Ketobacter sp. MCCC 1A13808: one gene and its partners. The protein of the gene in region 1 interacts with the protein of each later gene in a pairwise test. Links are inferred from orthologs where the notes say so. Each region holds a gene or a part of one and is shown on either strand. Other genes may lie near its edges. The genes, in order: grxD, FT643_RS00540 and FT643_RS03680.

Region 1 (7,714 bases):
CAGATTTTTCGCAATCCGCTCAGGTATTGGTCGTCCGGAATCTGAATGCCGCCTTCGCCCTGCACGGGCTCCACCAGCATCGCCACCACATGTGGGTTATTTTCAGCAATCTTGCGGATCGCTTCAAGGTCGTTGTAAGGAGCGCGGATAAAACCCTGCACCAGAGGTTCAAAGCCCGCCTGCACCTTGCGATTTCCGGTGGCGCTCAAGGTCGCCAGAGTACGGCCATGGAAAGATCCGTCCGTTACTACGATGTTAGGCTTTTCAATCCCTTTGTTATGGCCGTACAGTCGGGCAATTTTGATTGCGCACTCGTTGGCCTCTGCCCCGGAATTACCGAAAAAGCACGCGTCCATTCCAGTAATTTCCGCTAAGCGTCGACCCAGTTCTTCCTGGTGGGATATACGATACAGGTTGGAGGTATGAACCAGCCGTGCAGCTTGCTCCTGCAGTGTTTGAGTGACTTTTGGATGGCAGTGGCCGAGACCGCAAACGGCAATACCACTGATGCAATCCAAATATTGATTCCCTTCATTGTCATATAGCCAAACCCCATCGCCTCTTTCAAAGGTAATCGACATTGGGCGATAGGTGGTCATCAAACCGCTTCCCGACATAATACGTTTCCTGATAACTCCAGATGTTGTTGCAGTGAGGGTGTTTTCGCTGGTCTGCAAACAAAAAAAGGCAGCTGCTGCTGCCGATGAAACCGTTAATCATAGACCGATTCCATGGCGGGTGCAATGTGGGTACGGAGCGATGCATCGGCGCGAATAACCTGGGCCAGCCAGCATCAACATGGCACATTTCGCCGTTGAATCCTCCACCCTGATGGCCGACTATAGATCGACTGCCGCGCAAAGTTGTGTTTCCCTAATTGCATTTGATTCTCCGATCCGGTGTACCCGAACCTATGAACCCAATCGAACTCAGTGTGTTTTCCAGCAGAATTGAATCCATTTGCGACGAAATGGGTGCCGCGCTGAAGCGCGCTGCCTTTTCACCCAATATCAAGGACCGTCTGGATTTCTCCTGCGCCATCTTTGATGCGAAAGGTAATCTCACTGCACAGGCTGCCCATATTCCGGTGCATCTGGGCAGCATGGCTTACGCGATGGCGTCTATCGTGACCCGACTTGAATGGGCCGCGGGTGATATGGTGGTGGTGAACGATCCGTTTATGGGGGGCACCCACCTGCCGGATGTCACTGTGATCGCTCCGGTGTTTGATGCCGGTGCACTCATCGCCTTTGTCGCCAACCGTGCGCATCATGCCAATATTGGAGCCAGTGCGCCGGGTTCCATGCCGGTATCCGGTAATCTTCACGAAGAAGGCGTGGTGATCGCTCCGGATTATCTGATTCGCAAAGGTGAGTGGCAGCTCGGATTATTGGAAAAGCTGGCGGGGCTGCCGGCTGGCAGTTTATCGCAGGATAGTGCGAGCGATGTGACATCGGTTGGCGATTTCACGGCACAGGTCAGTGCGAACCGGGTGGGTGTGACGCGTTTGCAGCAGCTCATCGAGCGCTATGGCTCGAATGGTTATTTGCGCATGGTTGAGGATCTGAATCAGTACGCAGAAATCCTGGCCCGGGATAGCTTGCTGGAAATTCCCGATGGCGAGTACCGTTTTCTGGATTGTCTGGACGACGACGGCCTGGGTAACGAAAACATTGCGATTGTGGCCTGTATCACTATTAAAAGCGGCGAGGTTGAAGTGGACTTTGCCGGCACCTCCGCTCAGGTGCCGGGCAATGTGAACTGCCCGTTGTCGGTCGCAGCGGCTGCGGTTTTGTATGTGTTTCGCTGCTTGATGCCGGAGCGGGTGCCCGCCTGTGCCGGTGCCTTTCGGTGCATTCAATTGAAAGCGGAAGCGGGCAGTTTGCTCAACGCACGTTATCCGGCAGCCGTGGCCGCAGGCAATGTGGAAACCAGTACCCGCATTGTCGATGTGATTTTGGGCGCGTTGTCGCAAGCAATACCGCAGCGGATTCCGGCTGCCAGTCACGGCAGTATGAACAATCTGGCAATGGGGGCCGTTTATGATGACGGCAGGCGCTGGGATTATTATGAAACCATGGCCGGCGGAATGGGTGCATCGCCAACGGGGGACGGGTTGAGTGCGGTTCAGACCCATATGACCAATACCCTGAATACGCCGGTGGAAAGCCTGGAGGCGCATTATCCATTGCGGGTGCTGCGCTATCAGATCCGAACCGGTTCCGGCGGAACGGGACAGCACCGGGGAGGCGATGGTCTGGTGCGGGAAGTCGCCTTTTTGCAACCGGCGACAGTGACTCTGCTAACGGAGCGACGTGTCAATGCGCCGTGGGGGTTAAACGGGGGAGGCGAGGCAGAACGGGGCAGAAATACGTTAAATAATAAAATAGTCGCCGGCAAAGTGACTTTGCAGGTGAAACCAGGGGATGTACTGACAGTGGCGACACCGGGTGGTGGTGGCTGGACTGAGTGAGAGAGGCGAAGGTATGCAAAACCAAATGCAGAAGCAACAGACACACTACCGGGTTTGCCATTTGTGCGAAGCCATGTGCGGACTGGAGATTACCACTGAAGGTGATCAGGTATTAAGCGTGAAAGGGGATGCGGAAGACCCCCTGAGCCAGGGCTACGTTTGTCCGAAATCCACAGCAATTGTTGATATTCATACAGACCCTGACCGATTGCGCTTTCCCATGCGTCGGGTCGGCGATCAATGGCAAACCATCAGCTGGGAAGAAGCCTACGATTTGGTGGCAGCAAATCTGGTTGGCATTCGACAACAGCATGGCAACAATGCCCTGGGCATCTATATGGGAAATCCGACGGTACATAACTGGGGCATGATGACCCACAGCAGTTATCTGTTTAAACCCTTAAAAACCCGCAACCGGTTTTCGGCCACCTCGGTAGACCAGTTACCGCACCAGCTCATGTGTTATTGGATGTACGGACACCAGGTGCAGGTGCCGGTGCCTGATATTGACCGCAGTGATTTACTGATCATTGTTGGCGGTAATCCTATGGCATCCAATGGCAGTATATGGAGTGTGCCGGGCTTTCGCCTTCGCGCGAAAGCATTGCGTCAGCGTGGCGGCAAAATGGTGGTAATTGATCCACGCCGCAGTGAAACCGCAGAAATAGCCGATCAGCATGAATTTATCCGACCGGGTACGGATGCCTATTTTTTGTTGGCCATGGCGAGGGAAATTTTCCGCAACGGCTGGGTCAAAACCGCGCACTTGGGCAAGCATCTTGCGGACCTGGATAAAGCGGAAAAAGCAGTTCAACCGTTTACTGCGGAATTAGCGGAATCCAAGACCGGTATTGTTGCCGATACCTTGCGTCAACTTGCTCATGACCTTGCACATACAGAGCGGGCATCTATTTATGGTCGCATGGGAATTTCGGTTCAGCAATTTGGTTCCGTATGCCAATGGGGTATCCAATTACTCAATATTATCACCGGTCATCTGGATGTGCCGGGCGGCTACACCTTTAGCTTGCCCGCTATTGATCCTATCTATGGCGCCACCAGTAAACCCGGTCATTTTAATGTCTGGCAGAGCCGGGTGCGGGGCTTGCCGGAATTCGGTGGCGAGTTGCCCAGTTCAGCATTGGCGGAAGAAATCCTGACGTCGGGAGAAGGGCAGATTCGCGCCCTGATTACTGGCGCAGGCAATCCGGTGTTGTCGACCCCGAACGGGCGCCAGTTGGAGCAGGCCTTAGCTTCCCTGGAATTTATGGTATCCATCGATTTCTATATCAATGAGACCACCCGATTTGCCGATGTGATTTTACCCCCTACCAGCCCTTTGGAACACGATCACTACGATTTGGCATTATTGCCGTTTGCGGTGCGCAACGTTGCTAAGTACAGTCCGGCGTTGTTTCCTAAACCGGCTGATACTCGTCATGATTGGGAGATCATGTCGGAGCTGGGAGCAAAAGTGAACGCATTGTTGGGTAACGAACCTGCGTCTGTATTCGCGCCTGAAATGATGTTGGCCATGGGCTTACAAGCGGGCCCCCATAAGAACAGTGTCAGTTTCCAGGCCTTACAGGAGAACCCCCACGGCATTGATCTGGGTGCCCATGAGTCACAATTCCCTGAGCGATTGGCACATCAGGATAAGATGATTCGTTGTGCGCCGGAAGCGGTTTTAAAGGATCTTTCCCGTTTGCTGGCGGCGTCCGAACCGGATCCGGACAAGCCATTTTCCCTGATCGGGCGTCGACACGTAAGAAGCAACAATTCCTGGATGCATAATTATCAAAGGCTGGTCAAAGGCAAGGGGCGTTGCCAGTTGCTGATGAACCCGCGCGATGCTGAAAAACTGGGTTTTGTGAGCGGTCAGGATGTTCAGGTTTGCTCCCGAGTGGGGCAGGTGATAGCGGTGCTTGAAGCCAGTGATGAGATGATGAGCGGGGTTGTGAGTCTGCCTCATGGCTGGGGGCATACCCGGGAAGGGGTGCAACTGGAGATTGCTCAAGCCAACGCCGGCGTCAGCGCCAATGACCTCACTGACGATCGGTTTTTGGATCAACTCTCCGGTAACGCTGCGTTGAACGGTGTACCCGTTGCGGTGTCGGCGATCGATTAAAACGCTACAGGCATTATTGCCGTGGTGTGGGGCGTCGCCGCACTCGGCGCCTCAAGCGATAAACGAAACGGAGCGAGGTTATGCGATTTGTATTGCTGCTGTTAATAAGCGGCTGCCTGCTGTTTGCTACGGATGATTCCGTGGCATGGCAGCAGCAGAAGTCACCCGAGGAAGGTATTACGGTTTGGACGGAAGCGGGAAGTGCGTTTGATAAAGTGCGGGTAGAGGCAGATATTAATGCACCACTACTACCGTTGCTAGCGCTGTTACAGGATCCGGCTGAACAGCTGAACTGGTTTCCCTATTTGAAAAAAGTGGAAATGATAAAACGACTCAGCCCGACACAAACACTGGTGCATATCCAAACCGGTTCAGCCTGGTTAGTTAAAGCGAGAGACGCGATCACGTTGTTTACGGTTTCACAACCTGGCGCGGGTGTCATCGATATTGAAATGCAAAACCGGCCTGATGCCATTCCGGAACTAAAGGGGTTTAAACGGGTTCAGACCAGTTTCGGGCACTGGCAATTGACTGCATTGCCCGGTTGTAAAACCCGAACCCGTTTTGAAGCAGGTAGTCAGTGGGGTGGTGCAATCCCGCAATGGTTAGCGGACAAAAGCAATGTTGATGTTGCGATAGAGACGATTGTAAATCTGGGGCAGTGGGCTCCAGCGCACTACCGTAACTATCAACCCTATGATTTTTTGCAGGTTCCTGCCGTTCACGAAAAATGCGATTGAGACTGTCAGCGTCATTTTGATGCCACCGGGCCCGTACTCTATTTCACGTCGACCTCGATCGGGTTCCAGCAGGACGGGCGGGATCGCCTGATTACACTAGGTGTTTGCGGCGCGGCTCTTTGGTACAATGGGCTCTGTTTGCAAACCAATTTTCCGCTATAGGTGCAAAAATGGAAACGCTTGAAGTCATAAAAGACCAAATATCCACCAATAATGTCATTCTTTATATGAAGGGTACCCCCCAGTTCCCCCAGTGCGGTTTCTCTTCCCGTGCCGTTGAAGCATTGATGACCATCGGCAAACCGTTCGCTTACGTCAATATTCTTGAACATCCGGACATCCGTGCGGAACTGCCGAAATACGCCAATTGGCCTACATTTCCGCAATTGTGGGTGAAAGGGGAGTTGTTGGGCGGCAGTGATATTATTATGGAGATGGCTCAGCAGGGTGAGCTGAAAACGGTTATCGATGAAGCGGTTGTTGAAGAATAGCAGCAGCTAGATCTGTGTTCTCACCCGGTGCCTCGGGCCAATCAGTTTGGTAAACGACGAGGTGCCGGGAAAACGCTAATCGTTTCCGGAAGCGCATTGAAATACTCTACTACGTAGTCCATGGCTTCCTCTGCGATGAGCGGCTTGGAAAAGTAGAATCCCTGGATGTAATCACAATCCCGGTCTTTTAACAGTTTGAACTGCTCTTCCGTCTCCACTCCTTCCGCAACCACTTCCAAATTCAGGCGTTTCGCCAATGAGATAATGGTTTCAAGTACGATTAACGATTCTTCATTGTGTTCAAGATCTTTGATAAACGCCCGGTCAATTTTTAACGTGTCGATGGGAAAACGCAGCAAGTAGGCCAGTGACGAATAGCCGGTTCCGAAATCATCCAGCGCAATTCGCACACCCAAGGCTTTTATATCCCTTAGCAAATTAATCGCATGGTTTTCGTTTTGCATCAGTCCGGATTCTGTAATCTCGATTTCAAGCTGATGCGGTTCGACCTTATAGATAGCAAGGCAGCGCTTGATGGTTTGGAGCGGGTTACCATAGTTAAGCTGCACGGGCGACAAATTGACAGAGACACTCAACGGTTTTATGTCGCGCTGATTCCACTGTTCTATTTGTATGCAGCATTGCTCAATCGCCCAATCTCCTAAATTTTGAATGTATCCGCAGTCTTCTGCCATGGGGATGAACAAACCGGGGCTGATCATGCCGCGGGTAGGGTGCTGCCACCGCATCAGGGTTTCGTATTCATAGCGGTGGCCCCCGTTGAGCGGAATTTTCGGTTGGAAGTGCAAAAGGAATTCGTGGTTTTCCAAAGCGGTGCGCATTGAAGACTCTAATTCGATGCGTTCCAGCATAGGGGTATTCATTTGCGCATCGTAGAATCGGAAATTGTTCTTACCATTTGATTTCGCTGAATACATAGCTAAATCGGCGTTTTTCAATAATATTTCAGGGGTATTTCCATCTTTGGGAAACATCGAAATGCCGATACTGGCACTGATGAATATTTCACTGTCTTTGAGCAGAAACGATTGACTCAGTCGTTGCAGTATTCTTTCTGCTACTTTCGCAGCTTCACCGGCCGAACCGATTTTGGAAAGGACAACAGTGAACTCATCTCCGCCCAGTCGTGCAATCATGGCGTCGTTTTCATCGTTCCATTCTCTGGAGCTGTTGCTGAGGACATCGTGACTACGAATGCTTTCCTTGAGTCGTGCACCCACTTGCATTAGCAAGGTATCGCCAAGTTCGTGGCCGAGCCCGTCATTCACATGTTTAAAATTGTCCAGGTCAAAAAATAAAATGGCCACGTGATGTCGTGAAGAATTTGATTTCTCAATCAGCTTTTGAATGGTATCGATGAAATTAACTTTATTCGGCAGCCCGGTCAGGGTGTCAAAGTAAGCCAGCTCCTCGATATGCTGTGATGTATCCTGCAGATGTTTGCGTAAGTCTTCCAGGCTGCCGGAAAGCTGGCCTACTTCATCGCTCCGGTTCATGGTTAGACGTTGTTTGAGGTTGCCATCCATAATATTTTTGACCAGATTCTGAAACTGTTTCAGCGGCTGGGTGATTAATGCGGTGGTCATGCCATGGATAATGAAAAGACTGAATAGCAATGAAATCACAGCCACATAACTCAGCTGTGAATACAGGTTTTCTGAAAATACTTCCTCGTTAAGATTCGGGCTTAAAACGATCAAAGACGCCTGACCGGACAGACTCTGCTGGTTGAGATGAAAACTGGAACGGTTCCAGGTAAATGCCTGAGAATGGTTTGCTGTACCTATATTGCCGGAAATAAGTGCAAGGGCGCTGTCCAATGCAGACGCTAACGAGCTGTCATCAATCAGAATGTCATGGT
Region 2 (7,820 bases), 220 kb from region 1 along the record:
TTGAGGGCGGCAGACAATCTGGTTCATTTCCGAACCATTTTGGGACTGATTGGGGGCGGGAGAGTGGAAGTTAGCCAGAGAAGGCTAAACGTCTTCGTTAATATAGACCCCTTCTCGGCGTACCGTTGCCGGATTATTGCTACCGGCGTTTTGAAGTAGCGTCTTCAATTCAGGGCGCAGTGCTTGATGGGCGTTGCGCCGATCTCCCCGCCGTCGGTCCAGGCTCACCGGAACAGAATTTTTTCGCCGGTCCTTACTGCGGGCGCGGCGTTCAGAAAATTTAGGGAGCTGTTGGGGGTCGGACTGTTTGGTCGCTTCAGAGGAATACACCCGAATCGAGCGATTTGATTTTAATCGCTCAATTTGACGGTTATGTATCATCGGCATTAACAACATGGCTGACTCTTTTTTGACGTTTATACTCAGTAAATTACCTTATATTTATAATATCGGCCAATTTGGGGAGTGCTTTAGGGAAACGTTAATGCGCTCAAGATCACTCCGGCCTGATCAGTAATCAATCAATTTTGCTAAGTTGTTGAATTAAATGCAGGAAATTGTTAGACAAATCGCTGTGTCGGGTCTATTTTCAGTTTTAACAAGGACTTAGTTAGGTTCACCAGAAACCAATCATAACCCAGGGAGCGGGCGGCCAGATTTACTGAGGTTCGCAATGAACAACAAGTTGAAAGCCCCTTTCGACCGTCCGAATTTCTGGATAGCCACTTCAATATTGTCCCGAACGCCCGATTAAGCCGCCCGGTTTATGAAGCGCTTCTTTTTTTTACTGCACAATATGCAGCCACTTCGGTTCCGAGTGGTGCTTTGCCTTGGCTTAATGTTGAATGTCAGTGCTTTCGCATCCGACGCCCAGCTGTCTATTCTGATCAATAATGTGAATTTAGTTAAATTGGATCTTTCCAGCCATATCGAGCTGTTTCTGGACGAGAGTGATGCTCTTACTCTTGAGGAAATAACCACACAGGCTGATGATTCCTTTCGTCCGGCGGATGAGTACAGGCACCTCCTCCCGCTAGGAGAGCATACTTTCTGGATGCGAGTCAGGTTACGCGAAAGTGCCGCAGTTGCGCTCCTTGCCCAAAAATGGAAGTTGGTGGTTGAATCGACCGAACTGAGGGGGTCGGAGCTGTATTTTAAGGATGAGTCGGGTTTTCAACGCATCATCGCCGGCGACGGGCGCCATTTGGAATACTCGGTCCCCATCGATCCTGACAAAGCCACTGAAGTGTATTTTAAAACAAAGGTGATTGGCGCATTCAACCTGCCGGTGACCTTGTGGAATGCTGAAGCCTACCAGTTATATAAGCGTAAAACGCTGCCCGCCTGGGGGTTGTTTTTTGGCGGTTTACTTGCGCTCATACTCTATAACCTGTTCCTTAGTGTTTCCCTATCTGAAGGTACTTATTTTTATTTGGCGGCATTTTTAGTTAGCAGCACATTGGTGGCCGCTTCCGGTGAAGGCTTTTTCAGTCGCTATAGTTTTGAATTTGCGTTTATGCAGACCTTCAATTTCAGCGCTTATATTCAGTGTCTGGCCCTGGTTTGTGCGGTAGCGTTTACGCGCAGTTATCTCGGTACCAAAATTGATTACCCCTTGATGGATAGAATGCTGTTAGGTGCAGCATTAGGTGCTTTATTATTGGCGCTTTTTGTCGCGGTCGGTGTGTTGAATCAGCCTTTGTTTGTATTGTTGTTTATTGCGTGTAGCGCGTTGTTCTTTGTGCCGGCCATTGTTGCGTGTCTGAATGTGTCGCAACGCGCGACACGTTACTTCCTGGCTGGGTGGTCTGTATTCATGCTTGGCTATGTTATTTTCCAGTTAAGCGAGATCGGTATAATTCCAGTGAATGGCTTCACTATTCGATTCAAGGAAGTTGCACTTTGCTTTTTAGGCATCACCCTGTCCTTAGGTATAGCTGCCCGGATCCAGCGTGAGCGATTTGAGAAAAGGAAGGATGTCAGTTTGCAAAATGACACGATGCTGGAACTCAAGTATGCAGAAGAGCAATTACAGAAAAAAGTATTGCGGGATACGTTGCACCATTTTCCGGAACTGGATGTATTAGCGGGTGTGGCTCAGAAAATGATTGCATCACGGGCCTCGGACGAAGAGTCCGTTACTCTGGTTTTAGTGGAACTGCATCACCTTATCCAGGTAGAAAACCATCTGGGACACGCGGCAAAAAATGAACTGCTTACTCGTGCAACCAAGCGTTTAAGCATTATTTTGCGCAGCATTGCCGGGGTCGTTCCGCTATCGGAGTTTAAGGATCAATATGCCCCTATGGCGGTAATGGGTAACGGCGAATACGCGTTTTTATTGCAGTCAATGGATGACTGTGCGGTTAATATCGCAGTAGAGGAGGTCGAGTCCGCTATGCAGCGACCATTCTTCTATCAGGGTGTCGCATTGCAGCCGGGCGTTTCGTTCGGAGTCTCAAAATTAAGCGAAGTAGTGACTCAATTTAACGGCCTTTTGGAGCAAAGCCTGACGGCACTTTCTGCCGATAAAACCAAAAACCTGAGTAAAGGTTATCACCTGGAAACGGTAAATCAATATAACCCGCGTAATATCAGCCTGATCAACGAACTGCGTGCCAGTATTCAGGATGATCAACTTGCATTGTACTTCCAGGCTATTTACGATTTGCGCAGTAATAAAGTGTGCGGTATAGAGGTGCTCGTTCGCTGGAACAGCGCCCTGGAACACAGTGTGAACCCCAGCGAGATTTTTTATCTGGCAGAGGTGGGAGGCTTTGTTTCCGAACTGACGTTGAAAATGATCGATAAAGCCATTCACCATTATTTGGTCGCGGTTGATCCCCACCAAACCCCGCTTAAATTATCTATTAGTTTGTCGCCCAAGTGTTTGCGGGAGTCCGGCTTTATTGAAGAGGTGGGTTTCCTACTGCAAAAGAATCACATTCCAGCGCAGGTGCTTTCTTTTGAGATCAAGGAAGCGGCTATCATTGAAGATCCCAATATCACCCGGGAAGTGCTAAACCGTATCCGCGCCACGGGTATTGGGCTAACCATTGATGAGTTTGGAGTGTCCTACGGTAAGCCCTCGTATATGAGCAATTTGCCGGTTACCGAGGTTAAGCTGGATCAACGGTTGATCGGCAATCTGGATAGCCACTATGACCGGGAATCCTTGACTGAAATAGTGACCTTGTGTCGGGCACAGGATATTAAATTGGTAGTGCATGGGATCGAAGATGAAACTGCATTCACCAAACTTGAGAAGTTAGGCTGTTGCTTTGCTCAGGGCCATTATCTGGCAGCGCCGGTGAAAGCAGCTGATTTTCGTTTGCCTCGGTACCGAAATAAGAAGCAGGTTCAGCATTAAACTGTATAGTGGTATATTTATGGGTTATAGAGAACAGGAAAAGAATTATGTCCGTCAGCCATCCGGTTCAGACTTCGATTGAAACTAAAATGAATGCCCAGCTTGTGCTTTCACATCTTGAGGTGATTAACGAAAGTCATATGCACAGCGTACCGCCCAATTCGGAAACCCACTTTAAATTAGTGGTGGTTACCGATGCATTTGAAGGGAAGCGTTCAGTCGCTCGTCATCAGATTGTATACAAAATTCTGGCAGATGATTTGGCCGGGCCTGTGCACGCTCTTGCTTTACATACGTACACGCCTGCCGAATGGAACCAAGCGAACGCGAGTGCACCTGCATCGCCGCAGTGTCTGGGCGGTAGCAAAGCCGATCGACTTTAGCATGCGCTGAATCTAGTCGGTTTTTTCAACAAGGGTGAGAGTGGGCAGCCTCACGATATAAATGGTTACCCCGCAGGCAATGATAAACATGATTATCCTCACCGCCAGATACTTGCCGAAAAGCAGGGCTGACACGGTCATAGATAACCACATTACTACCAGTATGCTAATCTTCGCTCGCGTCGGAATCCCCTTGCCATTGAGATACATTTGAATATAGGGGCCGAGGTGGGGTTGATTCAGCAGCCAATCATGAAAGCGGGTAGAGCTTTTCGCAAAGCAGCTGGCCGCCAGTAACAGAAACGGGGTGGTGGGTATCAGAGGCAGGAAGATGCCGATCACGCCCAAAACCACAGCCAGCCAGCCTATGGCAATCAGAACGTATCGAATCACCGGGTTATGAAGATTTTGTGGGTCCATTGAGTTTAGAAGCGAAAAAGCAGCCCTGTTGCAAATCCAGTCGCTTCCCAGGTTACCTCATTTAACGTAGTTGTACCACGTGACCCATCCGCCAGATAGACAACGTCGGTACCCGGATTGGTGCGCCAATCTTCTCGATACCAGTTAAGCCACAAGCTGAATAATTCTGAAAAGCGGTATGCGTAAGAAAGTTGCAGCCCAAATCCGTTGCCACCGGCCCAGTGCTCGAAACTCTTAGGATGGGCGAAATCACTGCGCAGGTTCCAGTCCGCTTCAGCATGATAATCCAGTAAATGAAATTTTGCGTTCAGCAGTAATTCATGGTTTTGGGTTTCCATTTTCCAGCCCATTCCCATAACTATGGAATCCCAGCTTGTGATATAGGAGCTGTTCAGCGTGTTACGGAAGGGCCCCAGATTATAGGGGTTGTATATGTCCACGACCTGAAGTCCTTCGGTCATTAGCATTTTTTGAGTCTTGCGGGTGTAAGCCAGCATCGGTATCAATGATTGATAGGTATTGATCTGAAAGTGGTAAGCGGCTCCCAGGGTAATATCCTGCATCCGAGAGCCGTTTGCTGAAGAGTGACTGCGACTGTACTCCTGGCCTCGGTTATCGGTCTGGTAGTCAGAATCCTGCACACTACCGTCGCTCGCAATTCCGGTTTTATAATCCACAAACAACTCGGCGTTGGTCAGTGGCCCGCGTTTGAATAGGGTGCTACCCGACATCTGGAATTGTTTGAATTGTACATTCCGGTAGGTCAATTCAGACAGTATGTTCGGGCCTCCGTTGCCGCCTGCAATCTGCCAGTTAAGAGTGCCTTGGGTATTGCCATAACTAGTGTTAAATTTTACTTCAGCAGGCGCTGTGTCTGGGCCAAATGCCCACGCAGGTAATGTGCAGATTGAAAGCAATGAGCAGCTTACTATGCGCAAGAACTTCGTCAGGGTATGTGTATCCATGTAGCAGCGACCAGCAATATATAATTCGGGAGATTGACCGCCGGACTGCCCGTAAAGCGGCCCGGTATTACTTTCAGACTAGTCGAAAATTCAAAATGTAAAGATATGTAACCAGGATGAATGCATAACATCAGCCTCTTCAATGGCTTACATTTCAAATTAATTTTCTTACTCAGGGTGACAATAAGTTGGCGCATCAAAGTGATTTAGCCAGTGGGAATGACACGGAATTTCAACTCACCTATGGCAAACGGAAAAGTATCGGTATTTATGTCAGTGCTGAGCATGGTATCGAAGTGCGGGTGCCTTATTTCGTGTCGCGCAAGGAAGCAATGAGCTTCGTCTATTCCAAGCGCGTTTGGATTGAGAAACAACTCGCAGAGTTAGAGCGCCGTCCGAAACCCTATGAACCACAACTTCAGTGGGGGAATCAGTTTTACTTCCTGGGAGAAAAGCAGGTAATCGGCTATGATACGGCCCCCGCAGTGGAATATGTGGTGCCCGGCGCTGCCGCCGGTGACTCTGTTGCAACAGTAGAACGAAAATTAAAAGCCTGGTATCGAACGCAGGCCAGCGCCATCTATCACGAACGGCATGACCACTGGCGCCAGCAAATGCAGTCATTTGCGTTGTCTGCGTCCACGATAGAGCCAAGGCTGATGAAGCGGCGCTGGGGAACCTGTCGCAGCAACGGCCGTATCCTACTTAATACCAATTTGGTGAAGTACCCGTTGGAATGCATTGATGTCGTGGTTGTACATGAACTATGTCATCTCAAAGAATTCAATCACAGCACCCGGTTCTATCGGTTAATGACAATGGCGATGCCGCAATGGCGTCGTTGGGATGCATTGCTAAACGACCTTAGCCTGCAATATTAGGCTGGCTCCGATGTCGATCCTGGCCCGGCCCTGAGCATCACGATTGACTTGTATTTGTCACTTTTGATCATTGTTGCTAACCACGCCACTCGCCTAGCATTTAGAGCGCTGTTTATTATTCCTATCTCATTAAACGCGACACCCATCTATATAGAAAAGGGGCAGTAACGAATGTCTGCAGATCAAAGCGCATCGTTCAATGAATGTTTCGATATAACGTTAACAGCAGAGCAGCGCATGACACGGGAATCTTTGCGACGATTCGCCCGTGCTGAAATTCAATCCATAGCTCGCGCTTCAGACGAGGCGGGCCAGCCTCCTGCAGAGTTCTTTAATCGCATTGCCGAGCTGGGTTTGAGCCTGATGCCGATACCGGAAGCACTGGGGGGAGCGGGTATGATACGTTCGCCGGTTTCCAATATGTTGAACGCTGAGGATTTGGGTAAGGGGGACATGTCACTGGCGATTGCGGCGTTAACACCTTCGAGTTTCATCAATGTGCTGTTGGATCAGGCGTCAGAACGGCAACAGGAAAAATACCTGACTCCGCTGGCAAACGAACGTTTTCAAGTAGCTACCATTGCTTTGATGGAGCCGCGTGCCACTTTCGATGCCGCAGACATACGTACGAAGGCGTTCAAGGTCGCGACAGGGTATTGTCTGAACGGCGAGAAGACGATGGTAGCATTGGCAGCACAGGCACGCTTTATTCTGGTGCTGGCAGCGGACGAAAATAACCGGATCGCAGGCTTTATCGTCGATGGTGATAGTGCAGGTCTGCGCGTGACGGACGAACACTACATGGGGTTAAGACCATTAAATTTAAGCCGTGTTACGTTAAAGGATGTGCAAGTGGGCGTAGATGCGCGCATCGAACTCGATATTCGGCGCCTGACCGACCTGTCAGCAATCGGCCTGAGCGCCGTTACCGTTGGCTGCTGCGAGGCCGTGCTGGATTACGTTGTGCCCTATGTGAATGAACGTACCGCTTTCGGGGAGCCTGTTTCTCATCGCCAATCGGTTGCCTTCATGGTGGCGGATATGGCGACCGAGCTGGAAGCCATGAGAATGCTGGTGTATCGGGCAGCGTCGCGTGCTGAACAGGGATTACCGTTTCATGAACAGGCGTATTGGTGCCGTATATTTTGTGCCGAAAAATCCATGGAAATCGGTACTAACGGCATTCAGTTATTGGGCGGTCACGGCTTCATCCGAGAGCATCCGGTAGAGATGTTTTACAGAAACTTGCGGGCGCATGCACTGTTACAAGGTGTGGTAGTGGTTTAATCGAATCAGGAAGGAGCTTCCAAATCATGATTAATTTAGAGTTACCACAGAAATTACAAATGGCTCAGAAGATGAGCCACCAGTTGGCTCATGCGGTGTTCCGACCGATAGCACGAAAGTACGATAAAATCGAACATTGCGATACTCCAGAGGAGTTGATTCCGGTCGGGGCGATGCTGAAAAATGTCGGCATGAGTTCCCAGCGAACGTCGTCGGAAGGCTCTGCTGGTGTGAGTGAGATCAGCAACGGTGCCAATATGATGCAAGTATTGGCGACTGCAGAGTTGTCCTGGGGGTGTGTCGGATTGATGTTATCCATCCCGGGGTTGGGTTTAGGGAATGCGGCAATACAAGCCGTTGGCACGCCCCAACAGAAGCAAAAGTTTGGTCAGTTACATTGTGCTATGGCCATTACTGAACCTGGTTGCGGTTCAGATTCGGCCGCAGTTCAGACTACTGCACGGTTGCAAGGTGATAATTGGATTTTAAACGGTGAAAAAATTTTCGCCACTGC
Region 3 (7,656 bases), 510 kb from region 1 along the record:
GGAAACAACGATTTCCGGGGCGGATGTGCCGAGGGCAACGATAGTCAGCCCGATCATCGCTTTTGACATGCCCAGGGCGCTAGCGAGGCCGACTGCACCGTCGACAAATTTGTCTGAGCTCCAGACCAGCAAAATTAAGCCGGCCACAATGGCCAGGAGGGCAACCAGCATGTGTCAATTCCACATTAAAACAAGCACTGCAATGTAATGGCTATCTTGTCCCTATGCAAGCCAGGGGCTTGCGCATTGGCCAGTTTTTCCTTTTAATCACAAGATGATATAGTTCAGCTCTTGTTTTTGGAATTGCCGGGAGCAACCAAAAAGGCCTTTCATGTCAGCAGACTCTCAGAATTACGTCGAAATCGCCGGCCTGTCGTTTAATCGCGGCAACCGGGTAATCTATGACAATATCAACTTGGTTATCCCGAAAGGTAAAGTGACGGCAATAATGGGCCCGAGCGGGACCGGTAAAACCACCTTGCTACGTCTCATCGGTGGCCAATTGAAGCCCGACAGCGGCAGCATCCTGGTCGATGGCCATAATATTCCTGAGCTGGGCCGGAGTGAGTTATTCCAGGTTCGTAGCAAAATGGGGATGCTGTTCCAAAGTGGCGCTTTATTCACGGATCTGTCTGTTTTTGAGAATGTCGCATTCCCCCTGCGAGTGCATACCGAACTACCGGAAGACATGATTCGGGATGTTGTCCTGATGAAGTTACAGGCGGTGGGGCTGAGGGGGGCGAAAAACCTGATGCCCAGCGAACTGTCCGGAGGTATGGCACGCCGTGCAGCGTTAGCTCGTGCGATCGCCCTGGACCCGGAATTAGTGCTGTACGATGAGCCCTTTGCCGGGCAAGACCCGATGGCAATGGGCGTCGTGGTGCAGTTGATCCGGTTATTGAACGACGCCTTGGGTCATACCAGCGTCGTGGTGTCTCATGATGTGCAGGAAACTGCCAGCATTGCTGATTATATTTATGTTATTGCCGATGGCGTAGTGATCGGCCAGGGCAAGTCCGATGAAGTGCTGAATTCGGATCTGCCGCGGGTGCGCCAGTTTATGCAGGGGTTGCCGGACGGGCCGGTGCCGTTCCATTTCCCGGCCATGGAATTACAGGAAGACTTTCTGCGGGGAAGCATGTAGTGCTGGATAGAATCAGTGGTCTGGGCCGCTTTGGCCTCGAATTAGTAGGCGCACTCGGACGTTCCGGAATTTTTCTGTTCCATTCGTTGTGGGCGCTACCCAATCTCCGTACCAATTTCCCTTTGCTAATCAAGCAAATTTACTCCGTGGGCGTATTGTCTATGGTGATTATAATTGTCTCGGGTACCTTCATCGGAATGGTGTTGGCTTTGCAGGGTTACACCATTCTGAATACCTACGGCAGCGAGCAGGCGCTAGGACAGATGGTCGCATTGACTCTGTTACGTGAGCTGGGGCCGGTGGTCACTGCGTTGCTATTTGCCGGGCGCGCCGGCTCCGCGTTAACGGCGGAAATTGGTCTGATGAAAACCACAGAGCAGTTAGCGAGTATGGAAATGATTGGGGTTGACCCGCTGCGCCGAATCATTGCTCCCCGTTTCTGGGCCGGGTTGATCTGTTTGCCGACGCTGGCTGTGATTTTTTCTGCTGTCGGCATTTTAGGTGGCTTTTTGGTTGGCGTGGTGTGGCTGGGCGTGGATGGAGGCTCGTTCTGGGCCAATATGCAAAGTAGCGTGCAATGGTCAGACGATGTTATGAATGGTGTCATTAAAAGCATTGTGTTTGGCGTGGTGGTTACGTGGATTGCGGTGTTTCAGGGATACGACACCGTCCCGACCTCGGAGGGTATCAGTCGTGCGACTACCCGTACGGTGGTTTATGCGTCGCTGGCGGTGCTCGGTTTGGACTTTATTTTAACTGCGGTCATGTTTGGAGAAATTTGATGCGAGTGCGTACCCAGGAATTAACGGTGGGTGTATTTATATTAATAGGGCTTATGGCATTGATTTTTCTTGCCCTACGGGTCAGCGGGTTATCTCTGAAATCCGGCGAGGAGACCTATCGGGTGACGGCCAAATTCGAAAATATCGGCGGCCTCACGGCACGAGCGAAGGTCACGATGGCGGGTGTGACCATTGGTCGGGTGACCAGAATCTATCTGGATCGAGAAGATTTCGTGGGGGTAGTGGAAATGGAGATATATAAAAATGTGAATAATCTCTCGTCCGACTCCAGCGCTGCAATCCTAACCGCCGGCATTCTGGGGGAAAAGTACATTGGTATCATCCAGGGTGCTGAACTGGACAATCTTGCAGATGGCAGTGAGATATATAACACCCAGTCTGCGCTGGTGCTAGAAGACTTGATCGCTAAGTTTCTGGTTGGCAGGGTATCGTCTGATGAGCCCTGATCAAATCTCTGCGTTGGGCGTGAGCCTCATCCGCGTGAGTGACCATAAGCTGGAAATCAGCGGTGATATGGTATTTGCGTCCGCAACCTGGTTGCGTAGTGAAGGCGAGAAGCTGCTACCGGGTATGGGTGACCGGATTGTGGTGGACCTGGCTCAGGTAGGTAGAGTCGGCAGTGTGGGTATTTCGGTATTGCTGTGCTGGATGCGTATGGCACAGGTGCTGGGAAAAGAGCTTCAGTATGTTAATGCACCTGACGATATGCTGGATGTGAGCCGCGTCAGCAGTCTGGATTCAGTAATTCCTTTTGCCTCCTGATTTTGGTGTCGAACTTGTTTACAATAGCGCACTTCCGATATTAATGAGAAACCCCAATGATCACGGCTGAAGATATCAAGCAGCAAATTGAGAGTGGGATCGATACTGCCGAAGTATTGGTTCGTTTGGATGGTAACAAGTGCCTGGTAGCCGTCGCCTCGACGGAATTTGAAGGTTTACGCACCATCAAAAAGCAACAGATGGTATACGCCTGCCTAAATGAGATGATCTCCAGCGGCGAGCTACATGCCGTCAGCATGCATACCTACACCCCGTCCGAATGGGACTCCCAGAAAAAGCTGGGTATCCCCGGATTCTAGAGGCTTCACCATGGATAAACTGATTATCACCGGGGGTGCAAGCCTTAACGGTGAAATTCGCATTTCCGGGTCAAAAAACTCAGCACTGCCGGTGTTGGCTGCGACTTTGTTGTGTGACGAGAAAATGAGGGTGTGCAATCTGCCGCATCTTCAGGACATTACCACCATGATTGAATTGTTGGGGCAGATGGGGGTGGACCTCATCATCGACGACAAACTCAATCTGGAGGTAGAAGCGAATACTATTAAAGAATTGCACGCCCCCTATGAGTTGGTTAAAACCATGCGGGCGTCGATTCTCGTGCTCGGGCCAATGCTGGCGCACTTCGGGGAAGCCCACGTTTCGTTACCAGGGGGCTGTGCTATTGGCAGTCGGCCAGTGGATTTGCATATTCACGGGCTGCGGGCCATGGGAGCGGATATTGAAGTTGAAAACGGCTATATACACGCCAGTGTAAAGGGACGCTTGAAAGGTGCCAGAATTGTACTGGAAACAGTCACGGTAACCGGTACAGAAAACCTGATGATGGCGGCCGCATTAGCCGAAGGCCAGACCATTCTGGAGAATGCGGCCCGTGAGCCGGAGGTGGTAGACCTCGCTGAATGCCTGAATCGAATGGGGGCGGATGTAAAGGGGGCCGGTACCGATACTATCGTGATAAATGGTCGGGATCGATTGCACGGCTGCGATTACAATGTAATTCCTGACCGCATCGAAACGGGTACCTACCTGGTTGCGGGTGCCATTAGTCGGGGTAAGGTGAAGCTAAAGCAAACCCGGCCCGATATTCTGGATGCGGTGCTGTTGAAGCTGGAAGAAGCCGGTGCACATATTGCGACAGGCGACGATTGGGTAGAACTGGATATGAAAGGCAATCGCCCCAGATCGGTGAATGTCCGCACAGCACCTTATCCGGCGTTTCCGACTGACATGCAAGCGCAATTTACTGCTTTGAATGCCGTCGCTGAAGGGACCGGTACGATAATCGAAACGGTGTTCGAAAATCGTTTTATGCATGTGTCTGAGCTGAACCGGATGGGCGCGCAGATTTCTTTGGAAGGCAACACAGCGATTATCAAAGGCGTCGAGCAATTAACCGGAGCGCCGGTCATGGCCACGGATTTGAGGGCGTCCGCCGGATTGGTCCTGGCAGGGCTGGTGGCAAATGGTGACACTCTGGTTGACCGCATTTATCATATTGATCGCGGTTATGAATGCATCGAAGAAAAGCTACAAATGCTGGGTGCTACCATCCACCGCATTCCCTCATAAGATAGAGACAGTCATGACAGCTAACATCCGCATTGCCTTATCAAAAGGGCGCATACTGGACGAGACATTGCCGCTGCTGAAAAAAGCCGGAATTGAGCTTCTGGAAGAGCCTTCCAAAAGTCGCAAACTGATTTTTCCCACCAGTCATCCCAATGTTGAAATCATTATTATTCGTGCCACGGATGTGCCCACATTTGTTGAACATGGCGCTGCGGATGTGGGGGTTGCGGGTAAGGATGTGCTGATGGAGCACGGTGCTAGAGGGGTCTATGAACCACTTGATCTCGATATCTCCCGTTGTAAATTGATGGTGGCGGCCAAGTCCCAGGCTGAACCCGTGCAAGGCCGGTTACGGGTAGCAACGAAGTTCGTTAATTTGACTAAACGCTACTACGCGGAAAAAGGCGAGCAGGTAGATATTATCAAGCTGTACGGCTCCATGGAGCTGGCGCCTCTGGTGGGGTTAGCCGATCGTATTGTCGATATTGTCGATACCGGCAACACGTTGCGTGCGAATGGATTAGAGCCAACGGAGTTAATCGCAACCATCAGTTCCCGAATGATCGTGAACAAAGCGTCTATGAAAATGAAGCATAGCCTGATTCAGAATCTAATCGATCAATTGTCAGAGGCCGTTGAGCAAAACCGCAAGGCATGAAGGCCGTTTAAACTGAAACCGGTTACCCAATTTGAGGAAGATGACAGATGACTCTGGAAATTGCTCAGCTCGATGCAAACCAAAGTGATTTTGAGCAGCGCCTGAATGGTCTGCTGGCGTGGGACAGTGTGTCCGATCAGGGTGTGCAAACAGCAGTAGCGGAAATCGTGACAAGCGTACGGCAGCGTGGGGATGCCGCTGTGCTTGAATACACCCGGCGCTTTGATCGGGTGGATGCGGCGTCTGTTGCTGATCTTGTGGTCAGTGCAGATCGCTTGGAGCATGCCTGGAATACCATACCGGCGGCGCAGCGTGAGGCTCTGCAGGTTGCAGCAGACAGGGTGCGCAGTTATCACCAGCACCAGAAAACGGAATCCTGGTCTTATCGGGAAGCAGACGGCTCATTACTCGGGCAAAAGGTAACGCCGCTGGACCGGGCCGGACTCTATGTGCCAGGGGGCAAGGCAACCTATCCCTCATCGGTGTTGATGAATGCCATTCCTGCCAAGGTTGCCGGCGTTGCCGAGGTGGTGATGGTGGTACCTACTCCCGGCGGCGAGTTGAACGAGATGGTCTTGGCTGCAGCTCACATTGCAGGTGTCGACACGGTAATTACCATCGGTGGGGCACAGGCCATTGCCGCTCTGGCTTATGGTACTGAAACGGTGCCCCGGGTAGATAAGATCGTCGGGCCGGGCAATATCTATGTTGCGACAGCGAAGCGGATGGTCTTTGGTCAGGTGGGAATCGATATGATCGCTGGCCCTTCCGAGATCCTGGTCGTTTGTGATGGCAAAACAGACCCTGACTGGGTGGCGATGGATATGTTCTCTCAAGCCGAGCACGATGAAGATGCCCAATCCATTCTGGTGTCGCCTGACGCCGATTTTCTGGAACGGGTGCGGGCCTCCCTGGAAACATTACTGCCGACACTGGAACGCTCTGCGATTGCACAGGTCTCACTGGCAAATCGTGGCGCATTGATTAAAGTGTCAGATCTAGATCAGGCGGTGGAAGTGATTAACCGAATCGCTCCAGAGCATCTTGAATTATCAGTGGACGACCCGGAAGCCATAATCGAAAAAGTTCGTCATGCTGGAGCGATTTTCATGGGGCGATACACTGCCGAGGCGTTAGGTGATTATTGCGCAGGTCCTAATCATGTGTTGCCGACCTCCGGCACGGCACGTTACTCGTCACCATTGGGTGTATACGACTTCCAAAAGCGCAGTTCGTTAATTATGTGTACCGCCGAAAAGGCATCAGAGCTGGGCAAGGTAGCGTCTGTGTTAGCAAGAGGTGAAAGCCTCACTGCCCATGCCCGTTCTGCTGAATACCGCATTAAAGATTGAGATGGAATAAGCGAGCAATAGAATGACCAACCCAGTTAAGCAATGGATACGACCTGAAATCCAGGCGCTCAGTGCGTACCATGTCGCACCTTCAGCTGGCATGGTGAAGTTGGATGCAATGGAAAACCCCTATCACTGGCCGAAAGCCATGGTAGAGGAGTGGCTGGGTATACTGCGTGATATTCACGTTAATCGCTATCCTGATCCGGTGTCTGCAGAATTAAAAGAAGACCTAAAGCTGCTGATGGACGTTGACCCTAAATACCAGGTGATATTGGGTAATGGTTCTGATGAGCTGATACAAATAGTGGCGATGGCATTGGCGATGCCCGGGCGAGTGGTGATGGCACCGGAGCCCAGTTTTGTGATGTACAAGATGATAGCGACGTTTTGCGGTATGGATTACGTGGGAGTGCCCCTGGGTGAAGATTTTGTACTGGATTTGGATGCAATGCTGGCGGCTATTGAAGAGCACCAACCCGCACTGGTTTTTCTTGCGCAGCCAAACAATCCCACCGGCAATTTATTTGAGTTAGAGCCTGTCAGAAGCGTTTGCCAACAGGCGCCAGGTTTGGTGGTTATTGATGAAGCCTACCTGGCGTTTTCAGATCGTCACCACCTGGCTTTAATGGATGAATTCGATAATGTCGTAATCATGCGCACACTGTCTAAAATGGGTCTGGCTGGGCTGCGGTTAGGTATGCTGTTTGGATCCAAAGCCTGGGTGGAACAGTTTGAAAAAGTACGCTTGCCCTACAACATTAATGTATTGACCGAAGCGTCCGCCAAGTTTGCCCTTATGCACTTCGATGTAATGAAGGCGCAGACCCAGGAAATCAAAGAGAACCGCACTCAGTTGGTTAAGGCCCTGCATCAACTTCCCTTTGAGAAAATCTGGCCGAGTCAGGCCAACTTTATCCTCGCGCGAACTCCGCCAGGAAAGGCCCGCTTCATCGCGGATCAATTGCGGGACGCGGGTGTTCTGATTAAGTGCGCGGACGGCGCCCACCCGCAATTAAAAGATTGTCTGCGCTTTACTGTAGGAACCGCAGATGAAAACCGGCTTATGTTACAGGCACTGCACGCAGCGATGAGCGAATAGCGTCGGTTAGTCCGGCTTCGCCTGTAGTTTGGCGTGAATGAATTGCTCATGCGGTAGGTATAAAAGCTCCGATACTTTGCGGATAATATGGTCTTCATAGCGATCCAGCTCACCGTCCGCAAAAGCCACCTTCCACATGGCAAATATCAGCTTATATTTTTGTTCCATGGAATAGTGGCTATTGAGCTGTTTGGTCATTTCATACAGGTCAGTCGCGTTTTTTTGCTGTTGCTTCGCGGTCT

Evidence for each region.
Region 2: the proteins of grxD (region 1) and FT643_RS00540 interact in binary tests that used the Escherichia coli proteins (3 or more experiments, as listed by UniProt). The link is inferred for Ketobacter sp. MCCC 1A13808 from one-to-one orthologs.
Region 3: the proteins of grxD (region 1) and FT643_RS03680 interact in binary tests that used the Escherichia coli proteins (3 or more experiments, as listed by UniProt). The link is inferred for Ketobacter sp. MCCC 1A13808 from one-to-one orthologs.

The regions. Positions count from the first base shown.
Region 1 is NZ_VRKW01000001.1:339,815-347,528, reverse strand. What follows is about bases 4,455-7,171. They hold grxD (Grx4 family monothiol glutaredoxin), read left to right. Parts: upstream 4,455-5,511; coding sequence 5,512-5,832; downstream 5,833-7,171. Other genes in these bases: FT643_RS01590 (EAL domain-containing protein), read right to left, coding at 5,874-7,171; FT643_RS01600 (START domain-containing protein), read left to right, coding at 4,682-5,341; FT643_RS01605 (molybdopterin oxidoreductase family protein), read left to right, coding at 4,455-4,601. Also shown: FT643_RS01615 (aspartate aminotransferase family protein), read right to left, coding at 1-617; FT643_RS01610 (hydantoinase B/oxoprolinase family protein), read left to right, coding at 914-2,473; more of FT643_RS01605, read left to right, coding at 2,487-4,454; more of FT643_RS01590, read right to left, coding at 7,172-7,714. UniProt on the Escherichia coli protein: Monothiol glutaredoxin involved in the biogenesis of iron-sulfur clusters.
Region 2 is NZ_VRKW01000001.1:113,168-120,987, reverse strand. What follows is about bases 2,263-5,085. They hold FT643_RS00540 (BolA family protein), read left to right. Parts: upstream 2,263-3,417; coding sequence 3,418-3,753; downstream 3,754-5,085. Other genes in these bases: FT643_RS00530 (hypothetical protein), read right to left, coding at 4,179-5,085; FT643_RS00535 (YbaN family protein), read right to left, coding at 3,766-4,173; FT643_RS00545 (EAL domain-containing protein), read left to right, coding at 2,263-3,370. Also shown: FT643_RS00550 (hypothetical protein), read right to left, coding at 85-396; more of FT643_RS00545, read left to right, coding at 767-2,262; more of FT643_RS00530, read right to left, coding at 5,086-5,138; FT643_RS00525 (M48 family metallopeptidase), read left to right, coding at 5,327-6,019; FT643_RS00520 (acyl-CoA dehydrogenase family protein), read left to right, coding at 6,191-7,306; FT643_RS00515 (acyl-CoA dehydrogenase family protein), read left to right, coding at 7,336-7,820. UniProt on the Escherichia coli protein: Transcriptional regulator that plays an important role in general stress response. Has many effects on cell morphology, cell growth and cell division. Acts by regulating the transcription of many genes, including dacA (PBP-5), dacC (PBP-6), ampC and mreB.
Region 3 is NZ_VRKW01000001.1:847,470-855,125, reverse strand. What follows is about bases 1,739-4,397. They hold FT643_RS03680 (BolA family protein), read left to right. Parts: upstream 1,739-2,765; coding sequence 2,766-3,029; downstream 3,030-4,397. Other genes in these bases: hisG (ATP phosphoribosyltransferase), read left to right, coding at 4,316-4,397; murA (UDP-N-acetylglucosamine 1-carboxyvinyltransferase), read left to right, coding at 3,040-4,302; FT643_RS03685 (STAS domain-containing protein), read left to right, coding at 2,383-2,709; mlaD (outer membrane lipid asymmetry maintenance protein MlaD), read left to right, coding at 1,926-2,393; mlaE (lipid asymmetry maintenance ABC transporter permease subunit MlaE), read left to right, coding at 1,739-1,926. Also shown: FT643_RS03705 (calcium/sodium antiporter), read right to left, coding at 1-171; FT643_RS03700 (ATP-binding cassette domain-containing protein), read left to right, coding at 332-1,144; more of mlaE, read left to right, coding at 1,144-1,738; more of hisG, read left to right, coding at 4,398-4,960; hisD (histidinol dehydrogenase), read left to right, coding at 5,008-6,312; hisC (histidinol-phosphate transaminase), read left to right, coding at 6,335-7,414; FT643_RS03655 (tellurite resistance TerB family protein), read right to left, coding at 7,421-7,656. UniProt on the Escherichia coli protein: Involved in cell resistance against acid stress.